DNA from 2 places in the Arthrobacter sp. zg-Y179 genome. Region 1 is predicted to be linked to the other one. Evidence: riboswitches for the same ligand, from Rfam matches in the RefSeq annotation. Region 1 holds a riboswitch; the other holds the start of a gene.
The links. Region 1 has a riboswitch for cyclic di-AMP ahead of LOC56_RS09430 (LysM peptidoglycan-binding domain-containing protein). Riboswitches for the same ligand answer to the same signal wherever they lie in the genome.
Positions count from the first base shown of each region.

Region 2: it holds a riboswitch for cyclic di-AMP, as region 1 does, so the genes downstream of both, LOC56_RS13495 (M23 family metallopeptidase) here and LOC56_RS09430 (LysM peptidoglycan-binding domain-containing protein) in region 1, are expected to answer to the same signal.

Region 1 covers NZ_JAJJOB010000008.1:174,168-182,204, reverse strand. The annotation lists gene kdpB (potassium-transporting ATPase subunit KdpB) at 1-1,286, shown strand, start outside; gene kdpC (potassium-transporting ATPase subunit KdpC) at 1,341-1,949, shown strand; gene LOC56_RS09440 (ATP-binding protein) at 1,953-4,487, shown strand; gene LOC56_RS09435 (response regulator) at 4,484-5,158, shown strand; gene LOC56_RS09430 (LysM peptidoglycan-binding domain-containing protein) at 5,246-6,103, opposite strand; cyclic di-AMP (ydaO/yuaA leader) riboswitch at 6,107-6,253, opposite strand; gene LOC56_RS09425 (MFS transporter) at 6,797-8,017, shown strand.
Region 2 covers NZ_JAJJOB010000010.1:487,806-495,842, forward strand. The annotation lists gene LOC56_RS13455 (ATP-binding response regulator) at 1-172, shown strand, start outside; gene fdhD (formate dehydrogenase accessory sulfurtransferase FdhD) at 193-1,038, opposite strand; gene LOC56_RS13465 (molybdopterin molybdotransferase MoeA) at 1,131-2,426, opposite strand; gene LOC56_RS13470 (DUF6457 domain-containing protein) at 2,423-2,707, opposite strand; gene mobA (molybdenum cofactor guanylyltransferase) at 2,744-3,385, opposite strand; gene LOC56_RS13480 (HNH endonuclease) at 3,385-3,885, opposite strand; gene LOC56_RS13485 (NlpC/P60 family protein) at 4,149-4,955, opposite strand; gene LOC56_RS16320 (NlpC/P60 family protein) at 4,974-5,768, opposite strand; cyclic di-AMP (ydaO/yuaA leader) riboswitch at 5,772-5,930, opposite strand; gene LOC56_RS13495 (M23 family metallopeptidase) at 6,079-6,843, opposite strand; cyclic di-AMP (ydaO/yuaA leader) riboswitch at 6,847-7,044, opposite strand; gene LOC56_RS13500 (metal-dependent transcriptional regulator) at 7,135-7,833, opposite strand.

The DNA.
Region 1 (8,037 bases):
GCCTGATCCCCACCACCATCGGCGCCCTGCTTTCGGCCATCGGCATTGCCGGCATGGACCGCCTGGTCCAGCGCAATGTCCTGGCCATGTCCGGCCGCGCAGTGGAGGCTGCCGGCGACGTCACCACGCTGCTGCTCGACAAGACCGGCACCATCACGTACGGCAACCGCCAGGCCGCCGGGTTCATCCCGATCAACGGCACCGACAGCACCGACCTGATCGACGCCGCCGTGTTGTCCTCCTTCGGTGATCCCACTCCGGAGGGCAAGTCCGTCGTGGACCTGGCCGCCGCGAAGGGCTGCCGCCCGGAACCGCCGGCCGGCTCCACCAGTGTTCCCTTCACTGCCCAGACGCGGATGAGCGGCATGGACTTCCCCGACGGGGCGAAGATCCGCAAGGGAGCCTCCGCCGCCATCCTGGACTGGACGGCCGAATCCGGCGGCATCGAGGTCGACGTCCTGATGGCCGTCGAGGACCAGGTCAAGAAGATCTCCACCGGCGGCGGCACTCCGCTGCTGGTGGCGGTGCGGGACGCCGACGGCGGCACCCGGGTGCTCGGTGTGATCCACCTGAAGGACGTGGTCAAGGACGGCCTGAAGGAACGCTTCACGCAGCTGCGGGCCATGGGCATCCGGACCGTGATGATCACCGGCGACAACCCGTACACCGCCAAGGCCATTGCGGCCGAGGCAGGCGTGGACGACTTCCTGGCCGAAGCCACCCCCGAGGACAAGATGGCCCTGATCCGCCGCGAACAAGCGGGCGGGCATCTGGTGGCCATGACGGGCGACGGCACCAACGACGCCCCGGCACTGGCCCAGGCCGACGTCGGCGTGGCCATGAACACGGGCACGTCCGCGGCCAAGGAAGCCGGCAACATGGTGGACCTGGACTCGGATCCCACCAAGCTGATTGACATTGTCGGGATCGGCAAACAGCTGCTTATTACCCGCGGCGCCCTGACCACCTTCTCGATCGCCAACGACATTGCCAAGTATTTCGCCATCATCCCGGCGATGTTCGTGGGGATTTTCCCCGGCCTTGCCGCGCTGAACCTGATGCAGCTCCACTCTCCGGCCTCGGCCATCCTCTCCGCGGTGATCTTCAACGCGGTGATCATCGTGGCACTGATTCCGCTGGCGCTGCGCGGCGTGAAGTACCGGGCTGCCGGATCCTCCTCGATCCTCAGCCGCAACCTGCTGATCTACGGGGTGGGCGGCGTGATTGCGCCGTTCATCGGCATCAAGCTCATTGACCTGCTGATCAGCCTGGTCCCGGGGTTCTGACATGGCAACCATCATCCGCAGCATCCGCAGCATTCCCTTTACTAGGAGCAGGAAATGAACCCCGTCCGCAGCAGCATGCGCCAGCTTGGCGTCTCCCTCCGCGCCCTGGCGGTGCTCACGCTCCTGCTCGGCGTTGGATATCCGCTGGCAGTGGCCGGGATCGGCCAGGCGGCTCTGCACGGCCGGGCCAACGGCTCGATGGTCAGCAGCGGCGGCACTGAAGTGGGATCCGAGCTGATTGGCCAGTCGTTCACGGACGCCGACGGCGCGGCCCTGCCCGAGTGGTTCCAGTCCCGGCCCTCCGCAGCGGGGGACGGGTATGACGGCGGTGCCTCCAGCGGTTCCAACCTCGGCCCGCTGAACGAGGACCTGGCCGCCGCCGTAACGGAACGCCGGGCCGCCGTGGCAGAGCTGGAAGGCGTGGCTCCGGAAGATGTCCCCGCCGATGCCGTCACGACATCGGGGTCCGGGCTGGATCCGCACATCAGCCCGGAATACGCCCGGCTGCAGGTAGACCGGGTGGCCGCCGAACGCGGACTGGACCCGGAGCAGGTGCAGGCCCTGGTGGACGACGCCACGCAGGCACCGTTCGCCGGAGTTCTCGGGAGCAGTACCGTCAACGTGTTGCTTTTGAACATTTCGCTGGCGGAGCTGGACACTTAGTCCATGACGCGAGGACAACTGAGGGTTTTTCTGGGGGCGGCACCCGGCGTAGGCAAAACCTACGCCATGCTCGAAGAGGGGCGCCGCCTCCGGGATGAAGGATCCGAAGTCGTCATCGCGCTGGTGGAAACGCACGGGCGTGCCGGGACGGCCGCCGCGGCCGAAGGCCTGGAGACCGTCCGGCGCGCCGTCCTGCACCACCGCGGGCTGGAACTGCAGGAGATGGACCTGCCTGCAGTCCTGGCCCGGGCGCCTGAATACGCGCTGGTCGATGAGCTGGCCCATACCAACGTGCCAGGACTGAAGCACGAAAAGCGGTGGCAGGACGTGCAGGCCCTGCTCGACGCCGGGATCAATGTCCTGTCCACCGTGAACATCCAGCACATCGATTCCCTGAACGACGTGATCGAGCAGATCACCGGCACCCTGCAGGCCGAAACCGTGCCGGACGCCGTCCTGCGCGGAGCCGAACAGGTGGAGCTGGTGGACCTCACGCCGCAGTCGCTGCGCGGCCGCCTGGCCGACGGCGTCATTTATCCCGCCGAACGGGTCGACGCGGCCCTGTCCAACTACTTCCGCCTCGGAAACCTGACGGCGCTGCGCGAACTGGCGCTGCTGTGGCTGGCCGACGAGGTGGATTCGGCACTGAACCGCTACCGTGAAGAGCACGGCATCAGCAGTAAATGGGAGGCACGGGAGCGGGTGGTGGTGGCGCTCACCGGCGGCCCCGAAGGGCGCACCCTGCTGCGCCGCGGGGCACGGATTGCCGCCCGGTCCGCCGGCGGCAAGCTGCTGGCCGTCCACGTCTCCGGAGCCGACGGACTGCGCGGGCCGGAACCTGCAGAGCTGGCAGCACAGCGGCTCCTGGTGGAAAAGCTCGGCGGCAGCTTCCACCAGGTGGTGGGCAACGACGTTCCGCGTGCGCTGGTGGACTTTGCCCGCAGCGTCAATGCCACCCAGCTGGTGGTGGGCGTCAGCCGGCGCCCCCGGATCGCCGCCCTGCTGTCCGGGCCGGGAATCGGCGCCACGGTCATCCGTGAGTCCGGCGACATTGACGTGCACATGGTCTCGCATTCGGCCGCCGCCCGGACCCTGGTGCTCCCGCATTTCGGCAGTGCCCTCTCGATGCGCCGGCGCCTGCTCGGCTTCGCGTTCGCCCTGCTGGGCGGCCCGCTTCTTACGGCCGGGCTGGTCACGGCCCGAAGTTCCGAAACGATCACCGGCGACGTGCTCAGCTACCAGCTGCTGGTCATCCTGGTGGCCCTGGTCGGCGGCATCTGGCCGGCGCTGTTCGCCGCCCTGCTCTCGGGCCTGACCCTGGATTTCTTCTTCATCCAGCCGCTCTACACAGTTACCGTGGCCACGCCGTCGCACATGCTTGCGCTGGGACTCTACGTCGTTAACGCGATGCTCGTCAGTTACGTGGTGGACGCCGCCGCCCGGCGCGCCCGCACCGCCCGGCGTTCGGCGTCGGAATCCGAGCTGCTGGCGTCCGTCGCCGGCAGCGTGCTGCGCGGGGAGGACGCACTGGGTGCCCTGGTGAGCCGGACCCGCGAGGCCTTCAATGTCAGCGCCGCACGTATTCGGTCAGAGGGCGAAGACCTGTATGCCGACGGCGACTGGCCGGCCTCCGTCTCGCCCGACGACCCGGCCCTAACCCGACTGCCGGTCGGGGAGCGGTGCTTCCTGGACCTGTGGGGGCGTGAACTGGCGGCGTCTGACCGGCGCCTGCTGGCGGTCATCACCGCGCAGATGGAAGCGGCGCTGGAGCACCGGGAATTGACCGAAACCGCCAGGGGACTGGGCTCCCTGGCCGCGGCGGACAAGGTCCGCACGGCGCTGCTGGCCGCCGTCGGGCACGACCTGCGCCGTCCGCTGACCGCCGCGACCGCCGCCGTCACCGGGCTGCGGGCCACGGATGTCACCTGGTCCGAGCAGGACCGCAGCGAACTTCTCGCCACCGCCGAGGAATCGCTGGCCTCCCTTTCCGGACTGGTCACCAGCCTGCTGGACGTGAGCAGGCTGCAGGCCGGCGTCGTCGGCGTGAGCCTGGAGCCGCTGAATGTCGTGGATGCGGTGGTGCCCGCGCTCGAGGAGCTGGAACTGGGCCCGGCGGACGTGGAACTGGAAATCCCCACGGTTCCGCGCGTGGTCCTGGCGGATCCTGTGCTGTTGCAGCGGGTGCTGGTCAACCTGCTGGCCAACGCGGTGCGCTTCAGTCCGGACGGAATCAAATGCGTGCTGTCCGTCAGCGAGTTTGCCGGCCGGGTGGAAATCCGCGTCATAGACTCGGGACCGGGCGTTCCGGAGCAGCGGCGCGGTGAGATCTTTGTACCCTTCCAGCGGCTGGGGGATATCGATAACTCGACCGGGCTCGGCCTGGGCCTGGCCCTGGCCAAGGGATTTACGGAAGGAATGGGCGGAACACTGGAAACCGAAGACACCCCCGGCGGCGGACTGACCATGGTCCTCTCGCTGCCGGCCGCCAGGCACCGCGTCCCCGCGGGTGGTCAACACTCCCCGGCGGTGGCCGGATGAAGATCCTGATCGCCGACGATGACGTGCAGATCCTCCGGGCACTGCGGATCACCCTGAGCGCCTACGGCTATGAGGTAGTGACGGCGGAAAGCGGCAGCGCCGCAATCCGGAAGGCCGTGGACACCCATCCGGACCTGTTGGTGCTGGACCTGGGCATGCCGGGGCTGAGCGGCATGGATGTCATCGAAGCCGTCCGCGGCTGGAGTGCGGTGCCCATCCTGGTGGTCTCGGGCCGGCTCGACCCGGCGGACAAGGTCCGGGCGCTGGACCTGGGGGCGGATGACTACGTCACCAAACCCTTCTCCACCGAGGAGCTGCTGGCCCGGATCCGGGCGCTTTCCCGCCGATCGCCCGCGGCTGCCGGTCCCAGCGAAATCACGTTCGGAACGGTGCGGGTGGACCTCGCCGCGCGGCGCATCGCCCGGCTCGACGACGGCTCGGACATCCGCCTGACGCCCACCGAGTGGCGGTTCCTGTCCGAGCTGCTCGCCCATCCGGGGATGCTGGTCACCCAGCAGGCCCTGCTGACCAATGTCTGGGGACCGGGCACCACGGATTCGGGCTATCTGCGGCTGTACATCGGACAGCTGAGGCGGAAACTGGAGCGTGACCCTGCTGCTCCGCAGCATCTGCTCACCGAACACGGCATGGGCTACCGGTTTGTGCCCTGATGCGTCCGGGGGCTGACCGCTTAACGCAATGAGCGTCCGGCCCTTACGGGACGGACGCTCATTTTGGCGCTGTGTGGCTGGGAAGCCTTACGCGCGGTAGAACACGGGGCCGGAGCCGACGTTGACGGACTGGACTACGGTCTGGTTGCCGTTCCAGCCGCTGTGGATGGCCTCGCCGTTGCCGACGTAGATGGCAATGTGGGCCAGGCCCATGCCGCCGTCGGCGTAGTAGACCATGTCACCGGGCTCCGGGGTGGAGACCTGGGTGCCGTAGGCGGCCAGCTGTGCGGGACCGAGGTCTCCCACGTTGTGGCCTGCGGCGCGCAGGGCAACCTCAACCAGAACGGTGCAGTCCTGGGCTGCGCCCAGCTGCGACTGTGCCGAAGCCAGCATGATGGCATTGGTGCCGCTGGCTGCGGGGGTTGCCGCAGCCGGCGTGATGTTGGTGGACTGGGTGGTGACCACGCCGGTATTGGCGGGCTCAACCGGTGCAGCTACTGCGGCTGCCGGTGCGGCGTAGAACGCAGCGGGTGCGGCAGCCGGAGCAGCTTCGCCGGCAACGGTGATGACGTCGCCGGGGTAGATGACGGATGCCAGGGACAGGCCGTTCAGCGCCAGGACGGAGTCCAGGCCAACGCCGTAAGCGGCGGAGATCTGGCCCAGGGTGTCACCGGATACAACGGTGTGGGTGGCGGCAGCAGCTGCGGGGGCAGCTACCGGTGCAGCTTCCACCGGAGCGGCAGCTACCGGAGCGGCCGGTGCAACGGCCTGCGACGGGGTGTAGTTGTCGTTGGCGACAACACCGGCGGAGGCCGGTGCGGCCATGCCGAGCATGATGCCGGAGCCGGCAACGACGACGGCTGCGGTGCTGCCGATGGTCCGTGCACGGCCTGCTGCGACGGTGTTCTCGGCGCGGTGGCGTCCACGAGTCTTGTTGAAAGTCATGTAATAACCTCTCCCGATACCTGCGAGGTGAGCTGTCGGATTCGGATGGGAGACACCCGGCCGCCGGTGAAACCGGAGACTTAACCCCAAGGATTCAAGGAACCCATAATTGGTTCCCCCGCCTCTGCCGTGGTTGTGCGTTCTGTGGACCCCGGGACCAGCGGCAGAGCTAGGTAACAAGCCCGGGGGAGCCGCATCAGAAAGCGGCATGGGTATAACCGTACAAGATAGTTACGGTTGGATAACCATTATGTGATCTGCTTCTCTCGGGCGTGTGATCGGGGCCGCGGTATGCTAGCCGAAATCGGCCTCAGCGGCCACTATGGCCTGCTTCAGTATCAATATTAACAGCGTCGTGCCTCATGCCGGGTGGCGGGCAGTTCCCAGGCGTCGTGGCAGGTGTTACGCGTGTGATCCCACTAGTAACAGCTGTATCACGGCGCCGGAAACGACGTCCAGCCCGGTGCGACTTGCCGCCGAAGACTTCGACCCTCCGATACAGGAGTGACTGATGTTTTCCCGTGCGTCACGACTGCCCCACTACGAGGGTAAAAGTGGTCGGGATCACTGAAATTTCCTTCAATTCAGCAGTGGGACGGCGGCTTTGATTTCCCGACCGGCGGCGACGGCGCGTAAGGTTGTTAGGCGGCCTTTCAATATGGGTCGCTTGTTCCGAGCAAACAGGAGAATGCAGTGGCTGGCAGCGGTTCTAAATTATGGACCAGGGGATTTGTGCTGGCGATCATCACCAATCTCTTTATCTCACTGGTGTTTTATCTGTTGATGACCACCATGGCGCTCTATACGGTGCAGGAGTTCTCCGCATCCGACAGCGCCGCCGGATTCGCTTCCGGATCCTTCGTCCTCGGCGCGTTGGCGGCACGGGTGTTCGCCGGCAAGTTCCTGGACTTCGTCGGGCGGCGGAGGCTGCTGGTAGTGAGCCTTGCGGTGTTCGTTGTCGCGTCGCTGCTGTACATCCCCGCGTCCAGCCTGGCACTGCTCCTGACCGTCCGGATCCTGCACGGCATGGCATTCGGAGCGGCCAGCACGAGTATTTCCGCCTCCGTTATGGGACTGATTCCGGTCCACCGGCGGGGTGAGGGCACCGGCTACTTCGGTATCTCCACCACGCTGGCCACTGCAGTGGGCCCGTTCCTGGCCGTGTTCCTGGCGGAGTCGGTCAGTTACCGCGCATTGTTCCTGTTTGCTGCCGGATGCGCCGCCGTCGCACTGGTCTTGTCCCTGGTGCTGTCCCTGCCTGAACGTACGCCGACGGCCGAGGAACAGGAGAACAAGTGGCGGATGCACCTGACGGACATCATCGATCCGTCGGCCCTGGCCATTGCGTCGGTGATGTTCATTGCCGGCGCCGCTTACGCCGGCATCCTCTCCTTCCTGAACTCCTATGCCCAGACAGAAGGCCTGGTGCTCGGCGCCAGCCTCTTCTTTGTGGTCTATGCGTGCGTGGTGCTGGTATCGCGGCTGTTTGTGGGGCGCATCCAGGACCGGCACGGCGACAACGCCGTGGTGTATCCCACCCTCGTGTCCTTCGCCGTCGGCCTGGCGCTGCTCGCCTACGCCCCCAATGACACGGTGATGGCCCTGGCCGGCGTGTTTGTGGGGTTCGGCTTCGGTGCGCTGATGCCGTGTGCCCAGGCGATTGCCGTGACGACGGCGCCGCCGGCTCGAATCGGCCTGGCGACATCCACATTCTTTATCCTGATGGATGCCGGGGTGGGCCTTGGCCCGCTGCTGCTGGGGATGCTCCTGCCGCTGATGGGATTCCACGGCATGTACTGGGTGCTGGCCGCCGTCCTGCTGGCCTCCACGGTGCTGTACCACTTTGTCCACGGGCGGAGGAACTACCGGCCCGGCGCTCCGATGGAACCGGTGCTGGAGAAGCCTGCCGCCTGACGCGGTAACCTCTTTCCCAC
Region 2 (8,037 bases), on a different contig from region 1:
GTTCCGGCGTTTCTTCCGAGCCTCCAACGCCACCTCCGCAGCCATCCCCGGCACCGGTCTGGGCCTGGCCATCGTCCAGGACATTGTGCTTCAGCACGGCGGGGACCTGGGGATTGCCTCGAAGGTGGGCGAGGGCACCACGGCCACGGTCCAGCTTCCCGCCGCCCGCTAGGTGCCGGCCGAGGACTGCGGCTAGACGGGTGCGGGGGCGGCGGCCAGGATCCGTTCCGGCGCGGAATAGCAGTTCAGGGACGTACCGCGGCTGAAACCGATCAGCGTCAGTCCTGCGTCCTTGGCCAGGTCCACGGAAAGCGCGGACGGCGCACTGACGGCGGCGAGCACCGGGATACCCGCCAGTTGGGCCTTCTGGACCAGCTCGAAGGACGCCCGTCCGGATACCTGCAGCACCATGCCGCGCAGGGGCAGCATTCCGGCCCGCAGGGCCCAGCCCACCACCTTGTCCACCGCGTTGTGCCGGCCAACATCCTCGCGCAGGCACAACAGCTCACCCTCGGCGTTGAACAGACCCGCCGCGTGGACGCCCCCGGTCCGGTCGAAGACTTTCTGGCCTTCGCGCAGCCGGTCCGGCAGGGCCGCCAGCATGTCCAGCGGGAGCCTCACTCCGTCCGAGGACGGATCGAAGTGCGACGACTTCCGGACCGCCTCGATGGACGCCGTTCCGCAGATGCCGCAGGAGCTGGAGGTATAGACGTGCCGTTCCATCCCGGTGTCCGGGAGAGGGGTACCCGGCCGGAGCTGGACGTCCACCACGTTGAAGGTCTGCTTGCCGTCGTCATCGACTCCGGCGCAGTACCGCAGGCTAATGAGCTGAGCCGGATCCCAGATCACCCCTTCTGAGACCAGGAACCCGGCCACCAGGTCAAAGTCGTCGCCGGGGGTCCGCATGGTGACGGTGAAGGACTTACCCATCACCCGGATTTCCAGCGGTTCCTCCCCCGCCAATACGTCGTCCCGCCGGCTGACGGTCCCGTCCAACCGGAAGCGTGTGACCCGTCCTCGCTGGGTAACCCGTCCCATGGTGTCTCCCTGTCTTTAGTGCATTGACTCTGGTTCCGGGTGGCCGGGGCTCCCCGGGATGTCCTGCTCGCCGGGCATACCGGTGTCCGGGCTTATCCGGACGGTGCGCGGTTGACCTGCCACGGCAGGGGCAGCGCCATCACGGCCTGGTCCCTGATGCAGCCCTCCGGCGGCACCACCATAACGGCGTCCGCCTCGGCCAGTCCGCGGAGCATCCCGGAGCGGAAATACGGCGAAGGCATGGCCCGGTCTTCCTGGATGCTGCAGGGAACCAGCCGGGTCCTTCCGGGCAATGGTTCCAGATCCACACCGGCAAGGACATGCCGTTCACGGGAAATCGGTGCCCCGCGGAGTCCGTCCAGCAGCGGTTGGACGATCGTGAAGACGGCCATCATCGCGGCCAGCGGGTTGCCGGGCAGCGCTACCAGCAGGCGGCCGTCCTGCAACCGGGCCAGCATCGTGGGATGCCCCGGACGCATCGCGATGCCGTCAATGAGGAGTTCAGCCTCGACCTCTTCCAAGGCACGGCGCAGGTGGTCCGCATCCGACCGTCCGGTGCCGCCGGTAGTGACGAGGACGTCTCCGGAAGACATTGCGATGGAGAGTTCATCCGTGGCTTCGCTGCTCAGCGCCGCCACTACATCCTCCAGCCGGTCCGGCAGGCGCCGGACGACGTCGATGCGTCCGCCCAGCATCGTGATCAGCTGCGGCAGCTGGGGTCCAAAGGTGTCCCGGACCTGTCCCGGCTCGGGCAGGCCGGCTTCGATGACTTCGTCTCCGGTCAGCAGCAGGGACACGCGCGGGGAGCGCAGCACCGGCAGGGTGTCATGTCCGCACACCGCAGCCAGCGCGATATGCGCCGGGTTGAGCAGCTTGCCCGCAGGGATGGTGGTCTCCCCTGCTGCCGCCTCTTCTCCGGCCGGGCGGATATGTTCGCCGGCACTCGGTTCCGACTCCTTTGCCTGGTCGCTGAGCGTCAGCTGCGGCGGCGTTGTGGCCGACACCGTGCCGCTTTCGGAGCGCAGGACGGCCTCGGCACCCTCGGGGATAAGCCCGCCGGTGAGGATCTGCACCGCCTCCCCCGGCTGAAGGGCGCGGCGGCCCGATTCGCGGTGGATCTGCCAGCGTTCCACCTCGGGTTCCTCATGGGTAATGACAGTCCACGGCGGCGGCCCCGCGACAACCCATCCGTCCATGGCGGCGGAGGCGTAATGCGGTACCGGCTGCAGGGCACTCGTTTCGAGGGCCAGGATCCGGCCGAGTGCCTCGTCGAGGGGCACCGTCTCATACGGCAGTGGACGGGCCGCCGCATAGGCGGCGTGGCGGGCCTGCGCCCAGGACGCATTGGGCTGGGCCGGCAGGATGACGGGTGCGGCATGTTCGCTCATTTGGCATCTCCTTCCGCTGCGGCGTTCCGGCACTGTTCTGTGGCTACGGCCATGGCCGATTCCATGGCGACGGCGTCGCCGGCCTGGCCGCTGCCGGCGGCGAGGCCCGCCGCGTATCCGACAATGAAGGTGGTCAGCGGGGCGGCGGGCCGCACCACGCTGTGCGCCGCAGCTGCAGCCAGATCGAGGACAGCGGAGACATCCACCGGTGTGCCCTCGAGTTCCAGCGCCTGCAGCAGCCTGCCGCTCCACGCCTCGAGTTGTTCCTGCTGGCTTGCCATTCGTGCTCCTTCGTTTCGCTTGGGGACCGCCCGGTGCTACGGCAGGTCCCCGGCGCTCACACCCAAGGTTTGTGCATCGTTCCAGGTGTCAACATCGGCTGTACTCGTCGGGGGAACATCAACACCCCTCCATTGCACCCTAGCAAGCAACGCCTTCATGGGCTTGTTCGCTAGACCCTCTGCGGCCAGGGAATCAACAGCGGCGCGCAGGTCCGCTGTGCGGTAAAGCGCTGCCAGCGGCTGGCGGGTGCCGCTGGAATCCACTGCCAGCAGGCTCTCGGCGGGCGGCACGTCGGCTGCAGCCAGCAGGGCCCGGACGGCGGCGGCGATCTGCGGCATGTCGCAGGCCAGGACCATCGTCCAGGGGCTTTCGCCGCTGTCGACGTTCCCCTCGGCCAGGGCGACGACGGCGGCTCCGACCGCTGCTGCCGGCCCCGCGTAGGCGGGCTCCTCCCGGACCAGCAGGGGTCTCCCCGGGGATCCGGCCAGCACTGTGGAACCGAGCAGCTTCGACAGTTCCGGCGGCCCTGCGACGGCAGTGCTGCGCGCATCCTGGACTGCGGCAAGGGTGGTTTCCAAGAGGGTTCGGTCCCCGGCCAGAAGCAGCGCCTTGGGCGTGCCGCCAAGGCGCGTGGAACGGCCGCCAGCCAGGATGACTGCGTCATAAGCGGTGGACATCAGGCAGCCGTGTCATTCTGCAGGAACGGGTCCCACTGCGGCGACGGACGTTCAAGCTCGCGGATCTGCCAGCGCGCACCCCGGGGTGCCTTGGGAGATACCCGCAGCTCCCAGCCAAGCTGGGCCAGCGTCCGGTCCCCTTTGCTGTTGTTGCAGCGCAGGCAACAGGCCACCAGGTTTTCCCAGCTGTCATCGCCGCCGCGGGACCGCGGGACCACGTGGTCCACGGTCGCCGCCGCCTTTCCGCAATAGGCGCATTCATGGTTATCCCGGCGCAGGACGCCCCTTCGGGTGGCAACGGTACCCTCCCGGTAAGGAATCTTCACGTACCGGTGGAGCAGGATCACCGAAGGTCGAGGGAGGATTTCGTTGGGCCCGATCACGGGCTCGCCGCTTTCCGCCACCACACTCGCCTTTCCATTCAGGACCAGCACCAAGGCGCGGCGGAAAGTGATCACGGCCAACGGTTCATATCCAGCATTCAGAACGAGAGTGCGCATGCACATACCTCTTCGCCTGCCGCCCGCGAACCGGTGAGTACAAGACACCGCTCCGCCAAGGGCACATCGGATTGTCTATGCAAGAGTAGAACGCGATCGCCGTCTTGGCCATTTATGCCGGTGGCACAGGGGCCCGGCCCCGGCCAGCAGTACGTCGCCTGCGTCCGTGCCCGGGCTGCGGTTCAACAAGGTTTAACAGGGTTTAAGCAGGCAAGGCCCCTCCCGAAGGAGGGGCCTTGCCAGGATGCTGTGCCGGGAGCTGCTTAGCCGCCCACGCGGATGTAGACGCCGCCGGAGCCGAGCTCGGCCGGAGCCACAACGGTGGATCCGCCGTTGAAACCGCCGTGCACTGCCTGACCGCCGCCCACGTACACGGCGATGTGGGCCATGCCCATCCCGCCGTCTGCGTAGTAGATAAGGTCACCGGGGATGGCCTCAGCTGCGCTCACCGTCCGTCCAAGGGAGAGGTAGCTTGCAGGCCAGCCGTGGTGGTTGATTCCGGCCGCTGCCAGTGCATTGGTAACCAACCGGGTGCAGTCCTGCCCGATGCCCAGCTGCGCGTAGGCAGCAGCTGCAATGGTGGATGCCACACCGGAAGGTGCGCTCTGCACGGGCTGAACTGCGGCCGGTGCGCTGAGGGTTGTCGCCTGAGCAGCAGGAACCGTGTTGGCAGCAGCACGCGTGCCGGCAGGGGCGGCAGCCGGTTTCGGAGCCGAAACGGCAGCAGGTGCAGCAGCTTCGGCAACCGGGGCTACCGGTTCCGGCACGGGTGCCGGGGTGGTGCCGGCAATGCTGTCGCGTTCGAACGAGACCGTGGCGTTCTCGGAGACCTGGAGGGCCTTGACCGAAGAAAGATCCAGGGTGCTTGTCTGGACGTCGCGCACGGCGTCCGCCCCGGAGGCATTGGCCGCAACACCGGTGGTCAGTACCAGCCCGGAGGCTGCCGCGATCACGGCGGCCTGGCGGCCCACCGTTCCGGCGTTGGCACTGACGGCGCCGGCAAGGGCGCTCAGCGTAGTGGTGCGTTCCACCGGCGCCCGGTGGCGGGCGCGCTCAATTGTCGAAGTCATGATGTCTCGAAACCGGGCTTAGCTGACGCGGACGAAGCTGGCGCCCGGCAGATCGGAGAGTGGGTGCAGGCCGGTGTTCATACCGTTCAACCCGCCGCTGACTACCTGGCCGTTGCCGACGTAGATCGCAACGTGGCCGCCGGTGATCACGAGGTCGCCGGGAGCCGGAGTGGAAACTACGGAACCGAACTGGAAGAACTGGCCGGGGGCCAGATCGCCGACGGACTTGCCGACGGAGCGCAGTGCCTTCTCGACCATGGCGGTGCAATCCTGTGCCACACCGATCTGGCCGTAGGCCGAAGCAACCAGGCCGGCTGCGACGTTGCCGGAAGCCGGAGCTTCGACAGGAGCCGCCATGGAGGAGGCTGCCACTACGGCGGGGCCGGAGGCTGCCGGGGCGGTGCGGGCGGCTGCGGCATTCTTGGTGGCTGCTGCCTGGGCTGCTGCGGCCTGCGAGGCTGCGAGCTCTTCTGCTGCCTGGGCTGCGGCCTCTTCAGCTGCAACCTGTGCGCGGTATTCGGCACCGGAGGTGGAGCTGGGGGCAACCAGGGGAAGCTCGAACGGTGCGTTGGCGGGAGCGGTAACGCTGCCGGCCACGATGTTCAGCGGGGTTGCTGCGAGTGCCTGGCGGTCCGTGCTTACGGAAGCCTGTGCAGGAAGTCCGGCAGCCAGCACGAGGCCGGATGCTGCAACTACGACGGCGGCCTGGCGGCCTACGGTCCCGGCGTTGCTGCTGACTGCCTTGGAAAGTGCAGTGATCGGGTTGGTCTGTACGGTGGCAGCGCGACGGCGGCCGTGAGCGTGTGATGACACAAGTTTGCCTCTCCCAATTGCCTACGAGGTGAGCTGTCGGATTCGGATGGGAGTCACCCGGTTGCCCGGCCAATGGCCTTTTGCAACTTAACCCCAAGGGTTTCTTTCGAAACCCGAAATTGGTTCCCCCGCCTCTGCCATGCGATTCTGCGAACGGACTTCAAACAGTGGCAGAGCTAGGCGATCTGTTCGAAGGTGCCCCACCTTTGGCGAATCGGGCACGAGGATGAGCGTACAGCAACATTTGAGGTATGTCACGTTCCGATCACGAAATGATATTCAACTGGTTACAACCAATTGATTTAAGCGCTTACAACCAATTCAGCGGGTCCACTACTTCGCCGTTAACCATGACCTCGAAATGCAGGTGGCAGCCGGTTGAGGAACCGGTTGTACCGCTTGCGCCGACCAGGAATCCGCGGTCGACCTCGGTGCCCATGGTGACGGCAATGTTGGAAAGGTGGTTGTACGTAGTCTGCACTCCGTTGCCGTGGTCAATCACCACGCGGTTGCCGCCGCCGTAGGGATGCCAGCCGGCGAAGACCACGGTGCCGGATGCCGCAGCGTTGACCGCGGTACCGCAGACGGCGGCGAAGTCCTGCCCGTTATGCATCTCGCCGTGCTGCCCGGTAATGGGGCTGACCCGGTGGCCAAACCCGGAGGTCTGCACCAAAGAAGCGTCCAGGGGCGCGGACAGCGTGCCCTTCGCCGCGGCAGGGACCGCATGCGAGCCGGCCGCAACAGTAATGGAGGCCAGCTTGGCGTCCGGGTCATATTTGCTGCTCAGCCCGGCCCGGGCGAATCCGATATCAGCGTTCGGGTCCGCCGAGACGGGCGCGTCGATCGCCGCCGGCTCGAGCTGGACCGGATCGTCGGCCACCGCATGCGTGGGCATGGCGGCCGTGAGGATCAGGCCCGACGTGGCAGCGGTAATGGCCACCTTCTGGGCGGCACCGCCCACGGACACGGACTTTGTTTCGGCGCGCCGACGGCCTGACGGTGAGGCGTTGCGCGGGCGCGCAGGTGCAATAGGAGCTGACGCGCGGCGCCGGCCCGAAGCAGCATGCTTCGACAAGTTATTCCCTCTCATGGATCGCCTGCGAAGTTAGCTGTCGGATTCGAGTAGAGAAACTCGGCCTTTCCGGAAAAGGCGGGGCATCACCTGCAACTATGCAGGAAATGCCGCCGGCCCCCGAAAGGCTTCACCCCAAGGCAGCAATGCTGCCGGAAAGTGGGTCCTCCGCCCCTGCCTGGACGAATTTGGTGCTCCGGTCCGCTGGCAGGGCTCGGCGGACGGACCGGATAACGATGGTGTTTCAGCGTCGGAACTCACTATAGGGTAAATGTCACAAAAGTGACCATTCCGTTACCCAATAGGAGAAACAAAGACGTGGGAGGCCACTTCCGTAGGCAGTTCCAAGGCACCCTCGATACCCGGAACGCGAACGGAAATATAGCCGCCTACAACCTCTGCAGTGATCTGCGCTCCGGGCCGCAGCCCCGCTTCGTCCAGTTGGGAAAGCAGCTCGGGTTCCACCTGGATCGGTTCGGCCAGCCGGACCAGCCGAAGCTTGGTCCCCGGCTCGGCCGTAGCGACAGTGGACACCAGGTCGACGACGCCGGTGATGAATACTTCCGCAGCCGCGCCGCCGATTCCCTCGAGGCCGGGAATGGGATTGCCGTAGGGCGATTCCGTGGGGTGGCCCAACAGCTCATACAGCCGCCGTTCCACGCGCTCACTCATCACGTGTTCCCAGCGGCAGGCTTCATCGTGCACGTAGGCCCAGTCAAGTCCGATGACGTCGGCAAGGAGCCGTTCGGCCAGGCGGTGCTTGCGCATTACTTCGGTGGCCCGGCGCCGGCCCAGTTCCGTCAGCTCCAGCCGGCGGGTCCCGGCAACCACTACGAGCCCGTCACGTTCCATTCGTCCGATGGTCTGGGAAACCGTGGGACCGGAGTGCCGCAGCCGTTCGGCAATGCGTGCACGGAGGGCAACAATGTTCTCTTCTTCCAGTTCCAGGATGGTCCTGAGATACATCTCAGTGGTGTCAATGAGATCCGTCATGACGGGCCGCTCCTAGCAAGGGAGGAAGAAGGGCAACGAACCGCTGCCCGGGGGTGTACGCCAACACGTTAGCCTATCCGCCGGACCGCCCGATAATTGCGCGGCGCCGGGCACAGGGTGCGGTGGCGGGCGTCATACATCGCCGCCTCCGGAGTGTGTACGGCAGAATGGAAGTGCATATCCGCCACCTTCGAAACCTGCTTG